One region of the Caldanaerobacter sp. genome, then DNA from elsewhere that is predicted to be linked to it. Evidence: predicted binding sites of a transcription regulator. Region 1 holds the regulator's gene; the other holds the start of a gene.

The links. The regulator HrcA, encoded in region 1, represses chaperone genes, less so after heat shock. The targets are predictions, from matches to a motif close to ATTAGCACTCANNNNNNNTGAGTGCTAAT.
Region 2: the regulator HrcA is predicted to act here: its motif matches at 2,253-2,281, upstream of groES (co-chaperone GroES).

Annotation. Positions count from the first base shown of each region.
Region 1 covers NZ_JBNATX010000008.1:7,775-17,474, forward strand. The annotation lists gene dnaK (molecular chaperone DnaK) at 1-342, opposite strand, end outside; gene grpE (nucleotide exchange factor GrpE) at 361-1,005, opposite strand; gene hrcA (heat-inducible transcriptional repressor HrcA) at 1,019-2,050, opposite strand; gene hemW (radical SAM family heme chaperone HemW) at 2,155-3,282, opposite strand; gene lepA (translation elongation factor 4) at 3,279-5,090, opposite strand; gene ACPLVE_RS04210 (hypothetical protein) at 5,114-5,344, opposite strand; gene ACPLVE_RS04215 (glycosyltransferase family 4 protein) at 5,351-6,466, opposite strand; gene ACPLVE_RS04220 (hypothetical protein) at 6,475-8,655, opposite strand; gene spoIIP (stage II sporulation protein P) at 8,666-9,700, opposite strand, start outside.
Region 2 covers NZ_JBNATX010000005.1:30,934-40,633, reverse strand. The annotation lists gene ACPLVE_RS03280 (S8 family peptidase) at 1-119, opposite strand, end outside; gene ACPLVE_RS03275 (hypothetical protein) at 449-634, shown strand; gene ACPLVE_RS03270 (hypothetical protein) at 695-871, shown strand; gene ACPLVE_RS03265 (hypothetical protein) at 1,086-2,072, shown strand; gene groES (co-chaperone GroES) at 2,305-2,589, shown strand; gene groL (chaperonin GroEL) at 2,603-4,222, shown strand; tRNA gene ACPLVE_RS03250 (tRNA-Arg) at 4,307-4,383, shown strand; gene ACPLVE_RS03245 (GNAT family N-acetyltransferase) at 4,533-5,135, opposite strand; gene guaB (IMP dehydrogenase) at 5,491-6,945, shown strand; gene guaA (glutamine-hydrolyzing GMP synthase) at 6,961-8,499, shown strand; purine riboswitch at 8,580-8,681, shown strand; gene ACPLVE_RS03230 (NCS2 family permease) at 8,835-9,700, shown strand, end outside.

The DNA.
Region 1 (9,700 bases):
TGCTTGAGTTACTTTTTCTCCCAAGTATGCTTCAGCATCCGCTTTTAATTTCTGCAAAATCATAGCAGAAATCTCTTGGGGCGTATACTCTTTATTGTCAATCTTTACTTTGTAATCTGTTCCCATGTGCCTTTTTATCGACATTATAGTTCTTTCCGGATTTATTATAGCCTGTCGTCTGGCTGGATGCCCCACGAGTCTTTCTCCTTCCTTGGTAAAAGCCACTACAGAAGGAGTAGTGCGAGTTCCTTCAGAATTAGGTATAACTACCGGCTGACCACCCTCCATAACAGCTACACATGAAAAAGTGGTGCCAAGGTCAATTCCAATAACTTTGCCCATATTTTTCACCCTCCTTTTTTATTTTGCTACTTTAACCAAACTATATCTTATTACTTTGTCTTTCATATAATACCCTTTCTGAAATACCTCTATGATTTCATTTGGCTTTTTCCCTTCTACTTCTTCCTGCGCAATCGCATGGTGCTTATAAGGGTCGAAGATTTCTCCTTCTGCTTCAATTTCCCTTACTTCAAATTTATCTAGCACTTTTTTAAGCTGCTTGTAAATTAATTCTAAACCTTCTTTTAAAGAATTATAATCCCCTTCAGCTGACAGAGCTCTTTCGAAATTGTCAACAACAGGCAGAAGTTCTACTATGACCTGCTCCTGCCCATACATTACCATCTCAGCTTTTTCTCTTTCTGTCCGTTTTCTATAATTATCAAACTCCGCTTTAATTCTCTGAGCTATATCAAGATATTCGCTTGCTTCTTTTTCTTTTTCCTCCAGTTTCCTTTTCAGCTCTTCAATGATTTCTTCAGGAGAAGGCTCCTTTACTTCGTCCTTTCCCTCTTCTTTTAACTCTTCTATCTCTTCTTCCTTCTCTTCTATTTTATTTTCTACCTCTTCTGGATGACCTTCTACGATAGGAGGTCCTTCTCCTTTCATTTCCTTTAAGTCTTTCTCATCCAATTCGATCTTTTCTTTTTCAAAATTTTCCACATGTATCACCCCATCATAATTCATCATTATATATAGAAGACAAGAGGTTTGAAAGCTCCCTTGTCATTAGGATAAGCTCGCTTATAAGCCTTTTATAATCCATTCTCGTAGGGCCAATTATGCCTATGGTACCTACTACTCTGTCATTTATCTTGTAAGTGGTTTTAATGACACTTAATTCCCTCATCTCTTCAAATCTGTTTTCTCTTCCAATTTTTACATCCACAAAATCCTCAACAGGTTCTAAAACCTCATTGAGCAAAGACTTGTTATCAAGAAGACTTAAGAAGTTTTTCGCCTTGCTTAAGTCTTTGTACTCAGGAAAATCTAAAATGTGCAAGGTACCATCGGTATATACATCTGTTTCCTGCAACTGTTTTAAACTTAAAAGTATTGTTTTTATCAGTTCATCTGCCATAAAAGCCATTTCTCCAAGGTTCCTTCTAAGGTCTTTATCAAGAAATTCAAAAATAGCCTTCTCGCTTTTGCCCACAATCTTGTCATTTAGCAGATTGTTTAAAAACTCAAACACATTTCTGTCCACATTCTGGCATAAATTTAGAAGATAATTTTTAACTATTCCCGCATCAGTTACAACCACCATTATTATTTTATTTGAAGCAACAGGAATAAGCTGCAATTTCTTGATTTTATCAGGATTTAATTTTGGCATCTTTGCCACTGTAGCATGACGAGTCATATCTGCCAGAATTTTTGCATACTTCTTTACGATCTCATCAAATTCTGCAATGACTTCTTCTCGAGGTTTGGGAGGAGGCACTATTTCTTCTTTTACAAAGTTTTTTAATATAGTATCAACATAAAACCTGTACCCTTTATCAGAAGGTATTCTCCCCGCAGAAGTATGAGGCTGCTCCAAATAACCCATTTCTTCGAGGTCTGCCATTTCATTTCTTATTGTAGCCGAACTTACGCCCATATTGTACTTTTTTGCAATGGTTCTTGAACCTATCGGTTCTGCCGTCAAGATGTAATCAGTCACCACAGCAAACAAAATCTTTTTCTTTCTATCATCTAACGGCATTTTCACCACCCCATGTTTATTAGCACTCTCATTTATTGAGTGCTAATCCATGTTTTTAAAATACCACTCTTATAATTTTTTGTCAATACTTATTTTGGCGTAAATTAGGGCAGGAACGCCTCAAAAATTTCATTTGAAACATATATCCCCTTCTCTGTCAGTCGCACGCAATCTCCATTCCTTTCTATAAACCCCATATTTTCATACCTAGAAAAAACCTCTTCATATCTTTCGAAAAGTCCCATTCCGAACCTCTTCTTAAACTCTTCTTCACAAACTCCCCTTCTCAACCTCAACCCCATAAACATAAATTCAGAAATCATGTCTTCAAGAGACAACTCGAATAATTCTTTTCTGAAATCCCTGCCTTTAAAGATTTTATCGATATATTCTTCTAACCTTTCGTAATTGCTCCATCTCTTTCCTTCGAAGTAAGAATGGGCTCCAGCACCAAATCCAAGATACTCTTTGAGTTCCCAATACAAGATGTTATGTCTGCACTCTCTCCCTGGAAAAGCGAAATTAGAAATTTCATAGTGGTGATACCCTTTATTTTTCAAAAAATTTACCGCCCAATTGTACATCATTATTTCCTCTTCCTCATCTACATAAGGAAGTTTCCCTTCTTTATAAAGCTTGCCAAATGGAGTCTTCTCCTCAATGATGAGACTATACAAAGAGAGATGTTCTGGCTTAAGGTTTGTAACCTCCACAAGGGTTTCCCGCCATTCCTCGAAAGTTTGCGTTGGGAGGGCAAAAATCAAATCCACATTCACATTATCAAAATATTTCCGCACCAAAAAATAATTTTTAAGAAAATCCTCTACTGTGTGAATTCTACCGATATACTTTAGAAGACGGTTTTGAAAGGCTTGAAGCCCTATGCTTATACGGTTAATCCCATTTGCTTTGTATATTTTAATCTTATCCTCCGTCAAAAGCCCCGGATTCACTTCAATAGTGATTTCCGCATCCTCCAATACAGCATAAAAACTGTAAATTTCGTTCAATATTCTTTCGATATGAGAAGGAGGAACAAAATTGGGAGTCCCCCCTCCTATATATATAGATACTACTTTGAGCTGAAGATGAGAATAGAACCTAATTTCCTGCAACAAGGCCTTTAAATAATCTTCCATTAAATACTCATAGCCCGCATAGGAGTTAAAATCGCAGTAATAGCATTTTTTCTTACAAAAGGGTATATGGATGTAAATCCCTACTTCTCTCATTTCTCATCATCCAGCTTTAAAATTGACATAAAAGCTTCTTGCGGTATTTCTACCGTTCCTATCTGCCTCATCCTTTTTTTGCCTTCTTTCTGCTTTTCTAAAAGCTTTTTCTTCCTGGTAACGTCGCCCCCATAACACTTTGCAAGAACATTTTTTCTAAGAGCTTTTACCGTCTCTCTTGCTATGATTCTAGATCCAATGGCGGCTTGAATAGGAATCTCAAATAAATGCCTTGGAATATTTTCCTTTAACTTTTCAACTATTTTTCTACCTTTTTCATAAGCCTTATCTTTATGGACTATCATGGAAAGAGCATCCACTACTTCACCATTTATCAATATATCCAACTTTACAAGGTCCGACTTTTTGTAACCCTTAAACTCATAATCCAAAGAGGCATAACCTCTGGTCCTCGACTTTAACGCATCGAAAAAGTCATATATTATTTCGTTAAGAGGCATTTCATACTTTAAAAGTACCCTTGTCTTTTCAATGTACTCCATCCCCAAATAAACTCCCCTTCTTTCCTGACAGAGTTCCATAACAGAACCCACATAATCTGTTGGAACCATGATAGTAGCTTCAACAATAGGTTCTTCAATATATTCTATCTGGGTAGGAGGAGGCATTTTTGTAGGATTGTCGAGGTCTATAACCTCTCCATTTGTCTTGTATACTCTGTAAATTACGCTGGGAGCAGTTGTAACAAGGTTTAAATTGTACTCCCTTTCTAACCTCTCCTGCACAATTTCCATGTGGAGAAGTCCCAAAAAACCACATCTAAATCCAAATCCCAAAGCGGCAGACGTATCCGGTTCAAAAACCAAAGAAGCATCATTCAATTGAAGTTTTTCCAGTGCCTCTTTAAGGTTTTCATAGTCTTCTCCATCGGCCGGATAAATTCCACAAAATACCATTGGCACTACTTCCTTATAACCCGGCAAAGGAGAATCAGCAGGGTTGTCTGCATCTGTGATCGTATCTCCAACGCGAGTATCTCTAACGTTTTTTATATTAGCCGCTATATAGCCAACATCACCCGCTTTTAATTCCTCAACAGGGTAAAGGTCGGGCCTAAAGCTTCCAACTTCCGTTACTTCAAATACCTTGCCTGTAGAAAACATCTTTATTCTCATGCCTTTTCTAACTTTTCCGTCGACTATCCTGACAAAGCTTATAGCACCTTTGTAATTATCGTAAAAGGAATCAAAAATCAAGGCTTTAAGGGGTTTATCCTCATCTCCCTCAGGAGGTGGTATTCTTTTTACGATAGCTTCCAGAACCTCATCTATACCGATTCCTTCTTTTGCCGAGGTTAAAATTGCCTCGCTAGCATCTATACCCAGCACATCCTCGATTTCTTTCTTTACCCTGTCAGGATCGGCGGCAGGTAAGTCTATCTTGTTTATCACTGGTATTATCTCCAGATTATGCTCAAAGGCTAGATAAACATTGGCTAGAGTTTGAGCCTCAATACCCTGGCTTGCATCTATTACGAGTAAAGCTCCTTCACAAGCAGCAATGCTTCTGGAAACTTCATAGGTGAAATCCACGTGCCCCGGAGTATCTATCAAATTCAGTTCGTACTCATTGCCATCTTTTGCTCTGTAAGTCATCCTGACAGGCTTTAATTTTATGGTTATTCCTCTTTCTCTCTCAAGCTCTAAATTGTCTAAAATCTGCTTATCCATCTCCCTTTCTGAGAGAAGCCCTGTTCTCTCAATCAATCTGTCTGCCAGAGTTGATTTCCCATGGTCTATATGAGCAATTATGCAGAAATTTCTAATATACTTCATCCTTTCAGACATTTTATTCCCCCTCTTAGGTTGCCCTATTTAGTTATAACAAATTTCTTACCAAAAAGCTCCATGAAAATCCCTTTATCGCATAACTCGACTCTAAGAATTCCTATTCTGCCCTCTCCATTTAGCATCTTATAAAAATTGTAATCTGCTTTCAGAAGCCCTGCTATCACAATAAAAATGTACAACAAAAGCGCGAATATTACAAGTCTTTTTCTTCTAATCCTTTCTTTCCTCTCTTTTGTCCTTTTAAGCCTCATACTCTTTCATTCCCTTATCCTTTCATATATCTCTTTTGTCTTTTTTACCATCTCCTCGCAGTTGAATTTTTCAGCAGTTTCTTTACCTTTTAGGGAAAAGGTCCTCCTTAAATCAGCATCTTTCAAAAGTCTCTCTAAAGCTTCATATAATCCTTTTATATCTTCTTTTTCCACTAAAAACCCATTTACCCTATCTTTGACTATCTCCGGTACGCCCCCAACAGAATAAGCTATGACGGGTACTCCTTCCTTCATCGCTTCTAACACAGATATACCAAAACCTTCTTTGTGGGAAGGTAAGATAAAAACGTCTAAACTTTTTAAAAAAGACTGGATATCATTTATAAAACCAAGCAAAAAAACCTTCTTTTCAAGCCCTTTTTCCCTTATTTTTCTCTCCAATTCCCCTCTATAAGGCCCTTCACCAGCAACAAAGAAAAATACATTTTCCTCCTTCATCAGAAAAGCCAAATCTATTAAATCCTGAACCCCTTTTGAAGGAATAAGCCTTGCAACAGTGCCTACAACAAAAGCATCGCTGGGAAGCTTAAAACTCCCCCTCAAATCGAAAGGCTTTTCTTTATAAAAAGATTGCTCAAGGCAGTTATATATAACGTGAACTTTGTCCCCATTTATCTTCTCAGCTCTAACTACTTCTTTTTTCAAAGCTTCAGATACGGCTATGAAAGCATCAGTCCTTTTATTCAAATACCTCAGCAGAAAGAGAATAACTCTATTTTTAAAACCCTTCCCCTCGCCATATTGAGGGAAATTATGGAAAGTTACAACTGTTTTCACAGGCAATCCGAGTGCGGCTATTCTCCCTACAAAAGCCGCCTTAAAACCGTGCATATGGACAATTTCTGCTTTAAACTCCTTTATTATACTCCTTAATCTTCTGATAGTCTTCATATCCTCTACTAAACTAAAACCATCTCCAATTTCAAGTTCGAAAACCTCTATTCCTTTATTTTTTAAGTACTGGAGAGTTTCCTTATCAAAAGAACACACAACTCCGAGGTGATACTTTCCCTTGTCCAAAAAATTAATAAGAGAAAGCAAATGCCTTTTCATTCCACCTTCGGCTTTTCTAATAATGTACAGTATTTGTACCTTATTCATAAAATCACCTATCCTTTGCCTACTTCATCAATTACAAGATGAAAAAGGAGGGGACCTAAAAATACTGTCATAGTTGAAGCAGCTATAACTCCAGCATCGTTAAAAGCTAGAGCCACAATCGCCCCTATTAAAGCAGATATGCTGCTTTTTAAAATATGAGGATGCTTTTTAAAAATTTCTTTGAGCACTTCTTTTTTAGCAACTGCCAATACTCCCAAAAGGGCAAAAAAGACAGCTAAATCCCTCGACCATATTGAATTCTTTATCAGTTTGTAATTCATCAAAAGCTTCCTTGCAAAAATTTGAAAAAGTGCCCCAATACCATGGCTTTTTACTAAAGCAAAAGTCTGTCCCATGTGGGTCTGGTAAGAAAAGGGTTTTAGATAATCTACGTAAAAAAGCCCTAATAGAATTACGACAATTGAAAGCACAATCGCAATAACCCTCTTCCAGTCTACCTTTATACCTTTAAATAAAAGTATGGAAACTGAAAAAACTGCAAAACCCGTGATAGCTCCCCCAACTTTAGCTCCAAAAGATGGCGAAGCCATTAAAAACAGCACAAGGATATACAAAGCAGAAATCATAAAAAGAGCCCATCTTTTTGAAAATCTTTCAAAAAGAAAAGCTGCAAAACAAAGAGTTGCACCAATCAAAACCCCCATGTATTCATTACCAATCCCATAAAAACGTGCTCCAGCTATCACATCATAACTCAAAAGAGAATTCTTAAGTAGATACTGCCCTGTCACAAGATCTATAACTAAAAAAGTAATAGTTATAAAAGATATCAAAAAATAGAAATAATAACTAGACCTTGAGAGGCCTGCTAATAAAGCAGTAATTCCTATACTTAACCCTATAAGAAAAAATGTTGACTTAAAAAAAGTGTAATAGTCAAAAAGAGGAAGGAGCAAAAAAGAAAGCGGTACAACGGATATAAAGAATAACAAATATTTTTCATAGTAAAAATGTTTTTTAATCAAAAATAGTCCTATTGCTAAAATTATGAAAGTAGCTATTTGAAAATATCCATAGGCCTTTAAAAAAATGGGCCTTGAAGAATAATTAAAAACTAATCTTTCTCCTTCCTCTAAAAGAAATTGGACAGAACCTTTTACCCCCGAACTATAGACAGGATGTCCAGTTACATATGCCGGAATCGGTATATCAAAATACTTTAAAATCGTGGGCATAAAATCTAAGTTTGATACAATGCCTGTCCTTCTCGTTGTATCAGAAACAGCATATCCTTCTGTAAAACCAGGACCAAAAATCACAAAAGGGACAATATAGCTTTTTAAAGATAAATCTTTTGAGGGAGGAAGTGGGGTCAAAAGTATATACAAGGTATTGGGTTGTCCATCTTTTAGAATCTTTCCGATAAAGTTGTCCACTTCTTTTAAAGCTTTTTCTCTGTATCTATCATTCACCCTGTCTAACGCAAAGCGCTGATACTCGTTAGCTCTAAAAGTATCCCCCAGTTGAAAAACTATCAAGTCTGCCTTATCTTTTACTTCCAGATATTTTTTGTAGAGATATTCGTAATCTGTAGATATCCCAAACGGTCTTTTTATATCCCTTTTTAAAGAGGAATCACTCACATCCCCAAATTCTACAATTCCTCTTTTATCCATGAAAATCAAAGGAGCGTATCTTTTGGCTTCAAGCGTGTTTCCTTCATTACCTAAAACAGCAATCTTTTTCCCCTTTTCTTTTAAAAGACTCCCCATGGCTCCGGGGACTATGATGTGATTTCTTGTAAGATTATTTCTTTGTATTTGAGCTATGTCTAAATTTACAATGTTATGAGGGCTTGGTTTTAAACCAGTATTCCTTTCAAAAATTGTACCGGCTGTTTCCCCTCCATAAACCAGTTCTAATGTATTAAAATTTAAAAAGGCTTTCTCGGAACCAACTGCTCTTGTACCGCTTCCAAGGGTCACATACACATTTTCTGGCGTCTTTGCTCCATCAGAGTTGACAGTCATTAAGCTGTACGTTCCTTTTTCTATCAGAAATTTTATAGCAGGAAGGTCATTTGATAAATAATCTTTCAGGTTCACTCTGTCTACTATGAAAATTATCGCTTTTTTGTGATTTTCGCCATAGGCCGGCTTTGGCAGAAAAATTTGTAAAGACAGTAATAATAAAAGTACAGCGATTAGTGCTCTTTTTGATACTTTCATTTTTAACCTCCTATTTAAAATCCTCCTCTTGTTTTATTACTTCACTTATAGCTTTTGCTAAATACTTAGTAGTAGCAATGGCTTCCTCTAAAGTATTATAATTACTTCCCAGCTCTATTAAAATAGCTTTTTCCAACACATGCTGGTTATACTCACTGTACGGCTTAACATCTACCCCTAAAGAAAGACCCGGGTACAATTCGTTCAATTTATCACTAATCCTTTTGGCGAATTCATAATTCTTGCGCCAGTCCTCATTCATTTCTGGAGTTCTCCTTGACCCTATTATAAAGGAAACCCTAGCTACCTTCTCCCCGTTTATCTCCATAGTATACTTTTTCCTAAACTCTTGATTTGGCAAACTACTTAAAACAGGTATAGACTCCACTCCCGGCTTCATAACTGCTCCATAACCATCCCTATGCAGGTCAATTGCTGCTTTTATAGAAGGATATTCTTTTAGAATTTTGTTTAGAGTCTTTAGTGAATTAATATATGACTTATCATAATTATAATCATGAATGGTCTTGTCATGCAATACTGGAATCCCTTCTTTAATTAGATATTCTGTAAGATAATCTCCCACCTTTGCAACAGTGTAATTAAGGTCATCCGTCCTGTCATATCCGTATCTCGCTACGTATCTATTTTCCCCTGTAGCCGCAAAAGCTTCCATTGTATGGGTATGGTAGATAAGAAGATAGGGTTTTGAAGAATCGAGTTTTTTCGTCTCAGTATTCTCCCTTTTCTCCTCCGGCTTTTCTTCCGCCTTGGGAGGAATAAATATTTTTTCCTCCTCCTGTTTTGCAACTTCCATTATTTTTGGAGATTTTTTGTATTCAACCTGAGCAAAAGCAGGAATTTGAAATTTTATTAAATTGATAGGGTCCTTGACTTTAGCATACAAAAAAGTGGAAAATGTCAAATCTTTACCCGTATAGCCCTGAGATACAAAAGCAACCTCTATCACAGGAAAAGAATAATTGATGGAAGTTACAAAAAGGCTATCCAGTCTGTCATACTCTTCCGAAAAAGAATCCTCAAT
Region 2 (9,700 bases), on a different contig from region 1:
GAGAGGTTTGAGTAGAGAATTATTGGGACAGTTTCACTTCTTAGGTAAGAAGCCTTGTTTAGAAGTCTTTTATCTATTTTCTTAATATAAGATGCTTCTTTAATGATTTTTGGGACCATGATAAAAGGGATGATATTCACAGCATGAACCTCCTTTCTGCTAATAACACAATATGAGTCTTGTGAAAATTTGATAGTGATTTTTTTAAAAAGTGTCACCTTAGAATGTTTCTTCATATTATGTAGTAGGTCTTGAAAAGACCTTAAACTTAAAAGCAGAACTTGAAAGGAGGAAAATTCATGCCAGTAGATAAAAGCGGAGCAGGATTCGGTTGGTGGTTCTGGATTATAATAATAATTCTCTTGATATTCCTCTTTGTACCAGGAATCATTGTAGAAGAGCCTAAAGCATGAAATTTAGGATAAATTCGAATTGAAGGGGGATTTGTATGGCTGGAACAAGCACGGTTTTTGGCGAAACTAATTTGCTCTTCTTCTTCTTGATATTAGTCTTAGCATTAGGTGGTGGATGGCTCAATGTAACATGGTCATTAGAGACATTGCTGCTTTTCTTCATACTGTTAGTCATAATAATGGATGGAGGATGGGGTTGGTTTTTTAACGAGGTAAAATAAACTGAAGGGCTCTACCCTTCTGGTAGAGCCCCTTACTTAAACCGAACGGAGTGAATTTGAATGAATATATCAGGAGATACTTTGTTGTTTTTCTTTGTCATTCTCACAGTCATTTTAGATGTAAAATTTGAAATAGATAGCCTTCTTTTCTTCTTTGTACTTCTTGTAGTTTTGCAACAGGAGAAACCGAGGAAAAAAGTCAAAAAGTTTCTGTGGTCTTTAGCTGGATTGTCATGAGGAAGGGAGGGAAATAAATGCCGGAAGAAAAAGGTGTAGGATTTGTGGCAGGTTGGTTCTGGATTTTTATAATAATTCTCCTAATCTTCCTCTTTATACCAGGTATAATCGTCTTGGATAAAAATTAGAAGGAAAGGGGTAAGTCTATGATAATATAGACTTGCCCCATTACATATATTTTAATGTAGCAATTAAGATATAGGGGGAATCTACATTGCAAAGGGAAGTCCTGCTTAAAATAATTGCGATAGAACTTCTTATACTGGCTTTTGTAAAATACCAGCTTTTAGAGACAGATGAAGAGCAAAAAGACTTAGAGGAAAAAAAAGAGCTTAAAAAAGAAGAGGATGTTGAAGAGAAAAAAACAGACATTTATGAGATAATAACTAAGGGAAAGGAGTTTATGAAAAGCGTAAAGCCTTATCTTAATAAAAAAGAACAGTACTATGTTGAGATGTTTACAAAAATGGCAGAGATAGTAGAACTCCAGAAAGAGCTTTTTTCTTTATCGGAAAAAGACATAGAGACAGAAGAAGAAAAAGAACCCGACAAGATTGGAATTTTAAATGCCATCAAACCCTACATATCTGAAGATAAACAAGAAATAGTTGATAAGTTTTTGAAATTTCATGAGGCTTTAAAGAATTTGCAAGAAAAAATAGATAAGTTCTCAAAAGAAGGCAAGAAAACCAACCCCTTTGACAGAATAGTAGAAATATATGAGGCTATAAGGCCGCTCATTCCTCAAGAGAAACTGGAGGAAACAGACAAATTAGCAAGGAATATAAAACTTTTGGAAGTTATCAATAAAGCTGAGGGTATTATGAACAATATGAAGGAGATAAAAGGGCAGACAAGAGATGAAAAAAACCATGTAGAAGAAGAGAATCAAAAAGGGAAAAGGACGAAGGAAGAAAGTGAAGTTAAGACTTTGCAGGAAGAAAAAATTACTCATATGTCCGATGCAAAAATAGAAGAGAAAGTGGAAGAAAAAGTAGAAGAAAAAGTAGAAGAAAATGATAATCCGGAAGAAAAGATTCTGGAGGGACTTTCAAAGGAACAGCAGGCTGTCATAGATAATTTAAAATCCATGCTCACAAAAGAACAGCAACAGTATATGTACAATATGATAAATTACTTAAAGCATTATAAATCAGAAGAAGTAGGGAATAATAAAAAAGAAGGTCAATCAGGGGAGTGATCATTCCCTGTATTTTTTTATTAAAAGATACAAAAGAAAGAAATAAAGCCTAAAATGATAAATAACGGCATAAACACGAAATAACGCGGGGAAAACCCTAAATAATCGTCCGAAACAGTCAAAAATGAGCTGTATTCGAGTTTGATATGTTTTACCACTTAAATTAATATAGAGATTGGAATTAGCACTCATAAAGTTTGAGTGCTAATAATGGAAGGAGGGATAGAGAGATATGAGACTAAAGCCACTCGGGGACAGAGTAGTAGTAAAAGTCCTGCAGTCTGAAGAGGTAACAAAAGGCGGAGTTATTTTACCTGGCACAGCTAAGGAAAAGCCACAACAGGGAGAAGTTGTTGCAGTAGGACCAGGTCAATACATAGATGGCAAAAGAGTTGAGCCAGAAGTTAAGGTGGGAGATAGAGTGATTTTCTCCAAGTATGCTGGGACGGAAGTCAAATTAGATGGAGAAGAGTATTTGCTTTTAAGAGAAAGCGATATTCTAGCAATAATCGAATAAGGAGGTAGTGAAAATGGCAAAGCAGATCAAATACGGTGAGGAAGCGCGTAAAGCTCTGGAAAGAGGAGTTAATGCTGTTGCTAACACTGTAAAAGTAACTTTAGGTCCAAGAGGAAGGAATGTAGTTCTTGATAAGAAGTACGGGACTCCCACTGTTACTAATGACGGTGTTACAATTGCAAGAGAAATTGAATTAGAGGATCCTTTTGAGAATCAAGGAGCACAACTTCTGAAAGAAGCTGCTACAAAAACTAACGATGTAGCAGGAGATGGTACAACCACAGCTACATTATTGGCTCAGGTCATGGTACTAGAAGGACTCAAAAACCTTGCAGCTGGCGCTAACCCGATGCTTTTAAGAAGAGGTATGACGAAGGCTGTGGAAGCCGCAGTCGAAGGTTTGAGAAGGATTTCTAAGCCTATCGATAACAAAGAATCAATTGCTCATGTAGCTGCCATTTCAGCCGCCGATGAAGAGATTGGACAGCTTATTGCAGAGGCAATGGAGAAAGTTGGGAAAGATGGAGTAATTACTGTAGAAGAGTCAAAGACCATTGGTACAACCCTTGAAGTCGTGGAAGGTATGCAGTTTGATAGGGGTTACATTTCACCTTACATGGTAACCGACGCAGAAAAGATGGAGGCTATTCTTGAAGAGCCTGTAATACTCATAACGGACAAGAAGCTTTCAAATGTTCAGGATTTACTCCCACTTCTGGAGCAGATAGTACAGCATGGTAAGAAACTTCTCATAATAGCTGACGATGTAGAAGGAGAGGCTTTAGCAACCTTGGTTGTTAACAAATTAAGAGGTACTTTCTCCTGCGTAGCCGTAAAAGCACCTGGATTTGGCGACAGGAGAAAAGAAATGCTCCAGGATATTGCTATTTTAACAGGTGGGCAAGTAATTTCTGAAGAATTGGGTTATGACCTAAAAGATGTTACATTAGATATGTTAGGACGTGCAAGACAAGTTAAAGTCACAAAAGAATATACTACAATTGTAGGTGGAGCAGGCAATCCAGAAGACATCAAGAAGAGAATTAATCAGATAAAGGCTCAAATAGAAGAGACTACTTCAGATTATGACAGAGAGAAATTACAAGAAAGACTTGCAAAACTCGCTGGTGGCGTGGCAGTGATTCAGGTGGGTGCTGCAACAGAAACAGAACTCAAAGAGAAAAAGCACAGAATAGAGGACGCACTTGCAGCTACGAAGGCAGCAGTAGAAGAGGGTATAGTTCCTGGTGGCGGAGTAGCACTTCTTAATGTTATGGAAGATGTACAGAAAGTAGTTGATTCATTAGAAGGAGACTTCAAGACAGGTGCTATGATAGTATTAAAAGCTTTGGAAGCACCCGTAAGACAGATAGCTGAAAATGCAGGAGTAGATGGTTCAATAGTTGTAGAAAAAATTAAAGCCGCTAAAGACCCGAACTTTGGATATGATGCTTATAGAGAAGAATTTACAGACATGATCAAAAGAGGTATTATAGACCCGACAAAGGTTACGAGAACTGCTTTGCAGAATGCTGCTTCAATTGCCTCAATGATCCTAACAACAGAGGCTATAGTAGTGGACATACCAGAAAAAGAAAAGAATATTCCGGGCGCAGGTATGGACATGATGTAAAGGCTGAGGCTTCCTCAGCCTTTTTAATTTTTCTGCCCTTGACAGATTCTATATTGTCTGATAAAATGAATCTGTGAAAACCGTGCGCCCGTAGCTCAGAAGGATAGAGCAGCAGTTTCCTAAACTGCGTGCCGGAGGTTCGAGTCCTCTCGGGCGCACCATTTTAAAACTTGTATATTAAAAATAACAACATAAAAAATAAGGATTCTAACAGCAAAAGTTAGAGTCCTTATTTTTATTGCAAAGCTAAAAATCAGTAATAACCTTGTGATAATAATCACCTGTGATAAGGAAGAAGAAGTGAGAGAATTCACAACTCTTTTTGCATTTTGAAGAATTGAAAGTTTTTATCCCTACTTTTAAAAAGAGGTGATCTCTCTATTATCTTATAACCTAATTTTTCATACAATTTAATCGCCTTTTCATTCTCTATCTCTACATCCAACACTATCCTTTTGCACTTTAGTTTTCTTGCCTCTTGCTCTATTTCCTCTAACAGTTTACTTCCTAATCCAAGACCTCTAAACTCAGAATATATTGCAATATTGCTCAGGTAGTATTCTTCTTTTGTGATTTTCCCTAATATACTCTCAGCTTTAAATAAATAAGGAAGTTTTCTGAGAAAGTCCCTTTTTAAATATTTAGCAAGAAGTATACCAGTATTTAGTTCTTCTTCTATCTTTTGTTCAAAACTATATCCTAAAACCATTCCTGCTATTTTGTTATCTATTTCAACAAAGATTGAATGCTCAAAACTGAAAAAATTTTTAGGTTGTTTAAATAAATTTTCCATTAGCTCTTTTACTTTAGGTCCAAAAAGATAAGGGAAGAAAGAAGGAGCGGAAAGGGAAATAAGTTCAGAAAAATCTTTGGCATATTCGAGTTTTCCTCTTTTTATAAGGATATTGTTCATTTTTTACCCTCCACATGTTCTCAAAGCTTTTTGGATTATACCATAATTTTATCATATCTTTTAGTCTACAAAAGCAATTGTCATTTTTGCGTAAAATTTGGTATTCATACTGCAAGATACTGTAGGATTTCAGCAGATAATGAAGCAGAAAATGTGATTGGAATTAAAAAAGCCCCTATCGAGTACTCCTGTCATTATTGACGAAAAAATTTAAATTTGATATATTGAAAAGTAAAATTGTCGGAATTGGTGAGAAAATAAGTTATAAGGCCACAATTTTTTTAGAGCTTCTAATTATTTGGCAAAGACTTTAAATATGAGGTATGCTATAATAAAATGCAAAGGAGATGGAATAATGGAAGAGAAGTTTGTAATGGAGGGACTGACCTTTGACGACGTCCTTCTGCTTCCAGCAAAATCTGATGTTTTGCCAAAAGATGTAGATTTAAAAACGAAGCTTACAAAAAAGATCAAGTTGAATATTCCATTGATGAGCGCTGGGATGGACACAGTGACAGAAGCGCGTCTGGCTATAGCTATAGCCAGAGAAGGGGGAATAGGAGTAATACATAAAAACATGTCCATTGAAAGACAAGCAATGGAAGTGGACAAGGTCAAAAGGTCAGAGCACGGCGTAATCACAGACCCTTTTTATCTTTCTCCTGACCACACTATAAAAGATGCGGCCGAACTGATGGCCCGTTATAAAATTTCTGGAGTTCCTATCACAGTAGATTCCAAACTGGTCGGTATCATAACAAACAGAGACATAAGATTTGAAGATGATCTTAACAAACCCATAAGAGAAGTTATGACTAAAGAGAATCTGGTAACAGCACCTCCCGGGACCACACTGGAAGAGGCAAAGCAAATTCTCAAAAAACACAAGATAGAAAAACTACCTTTAGTTGACGAAAATAACGTGTTAAAGGGGCTAATAACTATAAAAGATATAGAAAAAGCTGCAGAATTTCCAAATGCTGCAAAAGATGAAAAAGGCAGGCTTCTTGTAGCAGCTGCAGTTGGGGTCGGAAAAGACATGATGGATAGGGTAAAAGCGCTAATTGAAGCGGGTGTGGATGCTATAGTAGTAGATACAGCTCATGGACATTCAGTAAGGGTTTTGGAAGCCGTCGCTAAAATAAAGGAGAAGTATCCTGATGTGCAGCTTATAGCGGGAAATGTTGCTACTGCAGAAGCTACAAGAGATTTAATTGAAAGAGGAGCGGACGCAGTAAAGGTTGGTATTGGACCCGGTTCAATTTGCACCACGAGGGTAGTAGCTGGTGTAGGAGTTCCGCAGATTACTGCTATCTATGAATGTGCTAAAGAGGCGGATAAATACGGGGTTCCTGTTATTGCAGACGGCGGTATAAAGTATTCAGGGGATATTGTAAAAGCTATCGCGGCAGGAGCTTCTGTTGTTATGATAGGGAGTTTGTTTGCTGGTACCGAAGAAAGTCCAGGAGAAATAGAGATATATCAGGGGAGAAGCTACAAGGTATATCGTGGTATGGGTTCATTAGGTGCCATGAAAGAAGGAAGTTCGGACAGGTATTTCCAGGAAGAGACAGGGAAATTGGTGCCGGAGGGGGTAGAAGGAAGAGTACCTTATAGGGGACCGCTTAAAGATACGGTTTACCAGCTGGTTGGGGGATTAAGAGCAGGGATGGGGTACTGTGGCGTAAGAAATATTGAAGAATTAAGGACAAAGACTAAATTTGTAAGGATAACACAGGCAGGATTAATTGAAAGCCATCCACATGATATAATTATTACGAAAGAAGCGCCCAATTATAATTTAAGGTAAGAGGAGGATACTTTGATGGGGATTAAGCGTGAAACCATCTTGATTTTGGACTTTGGAGGCCAATATACCCAGCTTATTGCAAGAAGGATAAGGGAGGCTAATGTGTATTGTGAAATTGTACCCTATGACATTCCTCCGGAGGAAGTAAAGAAAATAGATCCCAAGGGGATTGTGCTTTCAGGAGGGCCGTCAAGCGTATATGTAAAGAATGCTCCCAAGTGTGATAAAGAGATATTTGAGCTTGGATATCCTGTTTTGGGCATATGCTATGGTGCGCAGCTTATGACCGAACTTTTAGGCGGTAGGGTTGCACCAGCTCCTGTGAGGGAGTACGGAAAGACGGAGGTCGTGATAAACAATACAATTCCCCTTTTTAAAGGTATAGAGAGAGATACTATCGTATGGATGAGCCACACAGATCAGATTGAACTTCCTCCTCCAGGTTTTAAGGTTGTAGCTTCTACCGACAACTGTCCGATTGCGGCGATTGCCAATGTAGAAAAAAAACTATATGGTGTTCAGTTTCATCCAGAAGTTTCTCATACCCACAGGGGCACAGAAATAATACGGAATTTCCTTTTTGAGGTTTGCGACTGTTCTGCCGATTGGACGATGGAATCTTTAATAGAGCAGACGGTAAAAGAAGTACGAGCTAGAGTAGGTAATCATAAAGCTGTTTGTGCCCTTTCTGGAGGAGTAGATTCGGCTGTTGCTGCTGTTCTTGTGGATAGAGCCATACATGACCAGCTTGTATGCATATTTGTAGATACAGGGCTTCTTAGAGCTAATGAAGGGGATATGGTTATTGAAACTTTTAGAAAAAATTACGACATGAACATAATACGGGTAGATGCAAAGGATAAATTTTTATCAAGGCTTAAAGGAGTCACTGACCCGGAGGAAAAAAGGAAGATAATTGGAAATGTTTTCATAGAGGTCTTTAAAGAGGAAGCTTTGAAAATCGGCGATGTAAAATTTTTAGTGCAGGGGACATTGTATCCAGATGTAATTGAAAGTGGTCATGGGATTTCATCCACTATAAAAAGCCATCACAATGTGGGAGGACTTCCCGAAAACATTGGATTCGAGCTCATTGAACCTCTAAGAATGTTGTTTAAGGATGAAGTAAGGCAGGTAGGAAAAGAACTGGGGATTCCAGACGAGATACTTTATAGACAGCCTTTCCCGGGACCAGGATTGGCGGTTAGGATTGTAGGAGAGGTTACGGAAGAGAAACTGGAAATTTTAAGGCTCGCTGACAGCATAGTTCAACGGGAGATGAAAAGGTTTGGATGGTATAATAAAGTATGGCAATCTTTTGCTATTTTGCCTGGTATAAAGAGTGTGGGGGTAATGGGGGACGAGAGAACCTACGGGTATGCGATTATACTGAGGGTTGTAGATAGCGTGGATGGTATGACAGCAGATTGGACAAAGCTTCCCTATGAAGTTTTAGAAAGCATATCTACAAGCATTACAAATGAAGTGCCTGGTGTCAACAGGGTACTTTACGATATAACATCAAAACCACCGGCTACGATAGAGTGGGAATAATACGAACGTTAAAATTTAAATTTTATAAAAAATTCGGATTTACTCTTGACTTTTTGTTTGCAGTTTGATAAGATGTAACTAGAAAACTTAATATATGCGCTCATATAATCCCAAGGATATGGCTTGGGAGTCTCTACCGAACAACCGTAAATTGTTCGACTATGAGTGAAAGTGTACCTAGGGTTCCAGCCCTTAAAGGGTGCTTGGTCCGAGCGGTACAGGTATGTGGATTTTCCACATACCACACCTAAGGGATAAAAGCCCGGGAGGATAGGTTTCACTCTATTCTTGCCGGGCTTTAATTTTTCCAAAAATCTACAAAAGGAGGACACTAAATGAAAAACAATCATCCAAAAACAAACGGTCTAATTGAAAGGATATTTAGATTGCAGGAAAGAAGTACAGATGTCAAGACAGAAATTTTAGCAGGTGCTACTACTTTCATTACTTTAGCTTATATAATTTTTGTAAATCCGCAAATTTTAAGCGAAGCGGGAATTCCGAAAGAGGCGGCAATAGCTGCTACTATATGGTCTTCTGCGATTGCTACTACTCTTATGGCACTTCTTGCAAATTATCCTATCGCAGTGGCTCCCGGTATGGGTTTAAATGCTTTCTTTACTTATACAGTGGTTAAACAGTTTGGACTTCACTGGACCGTGGCGTTAGGAGCAGTGTTTTTTTCAGGAGTGGTCTTTTTAATTCTTACTGTCACCAGAATAAGAAGCTGGATAATAGAAGCTGTACCTTCTTCATTGAGGGCAGCCATTCCTGTGGGGATAGGACTTTTCATAGCTTTTATAGGACTTATAAACGCGGGAATAGTTGTAAAATCTGATGCTACACTTGTAGCTTTTGGGCATATTTTAAAGCCAGAGACTTTACTTTCTATTTTTGGACTCATACTGGCAGCCGTTTTGATATCAAGAGGTGTTAGAGGCGCTTTAATAATATCAATTTTAACTACTACAGTAGTAGCCATGATATTTGGCGTTTCACCCCTTCCTAAAAGTTTAAGTGATGTAATAAGCTTTAGTATACCAAGCCTTGCTCCTACATTTGGGAAACTCGACATCATAGGAGCGTTCCATTATGGACTTTTAAACATAATCTTTACTTTTACAATAGTTGAGCTTTTTGACAATATGGGTACCCTGATGGGGCTCCTTAAAAAAGCAGGATTGCTTGAAGAAAAAGGAGA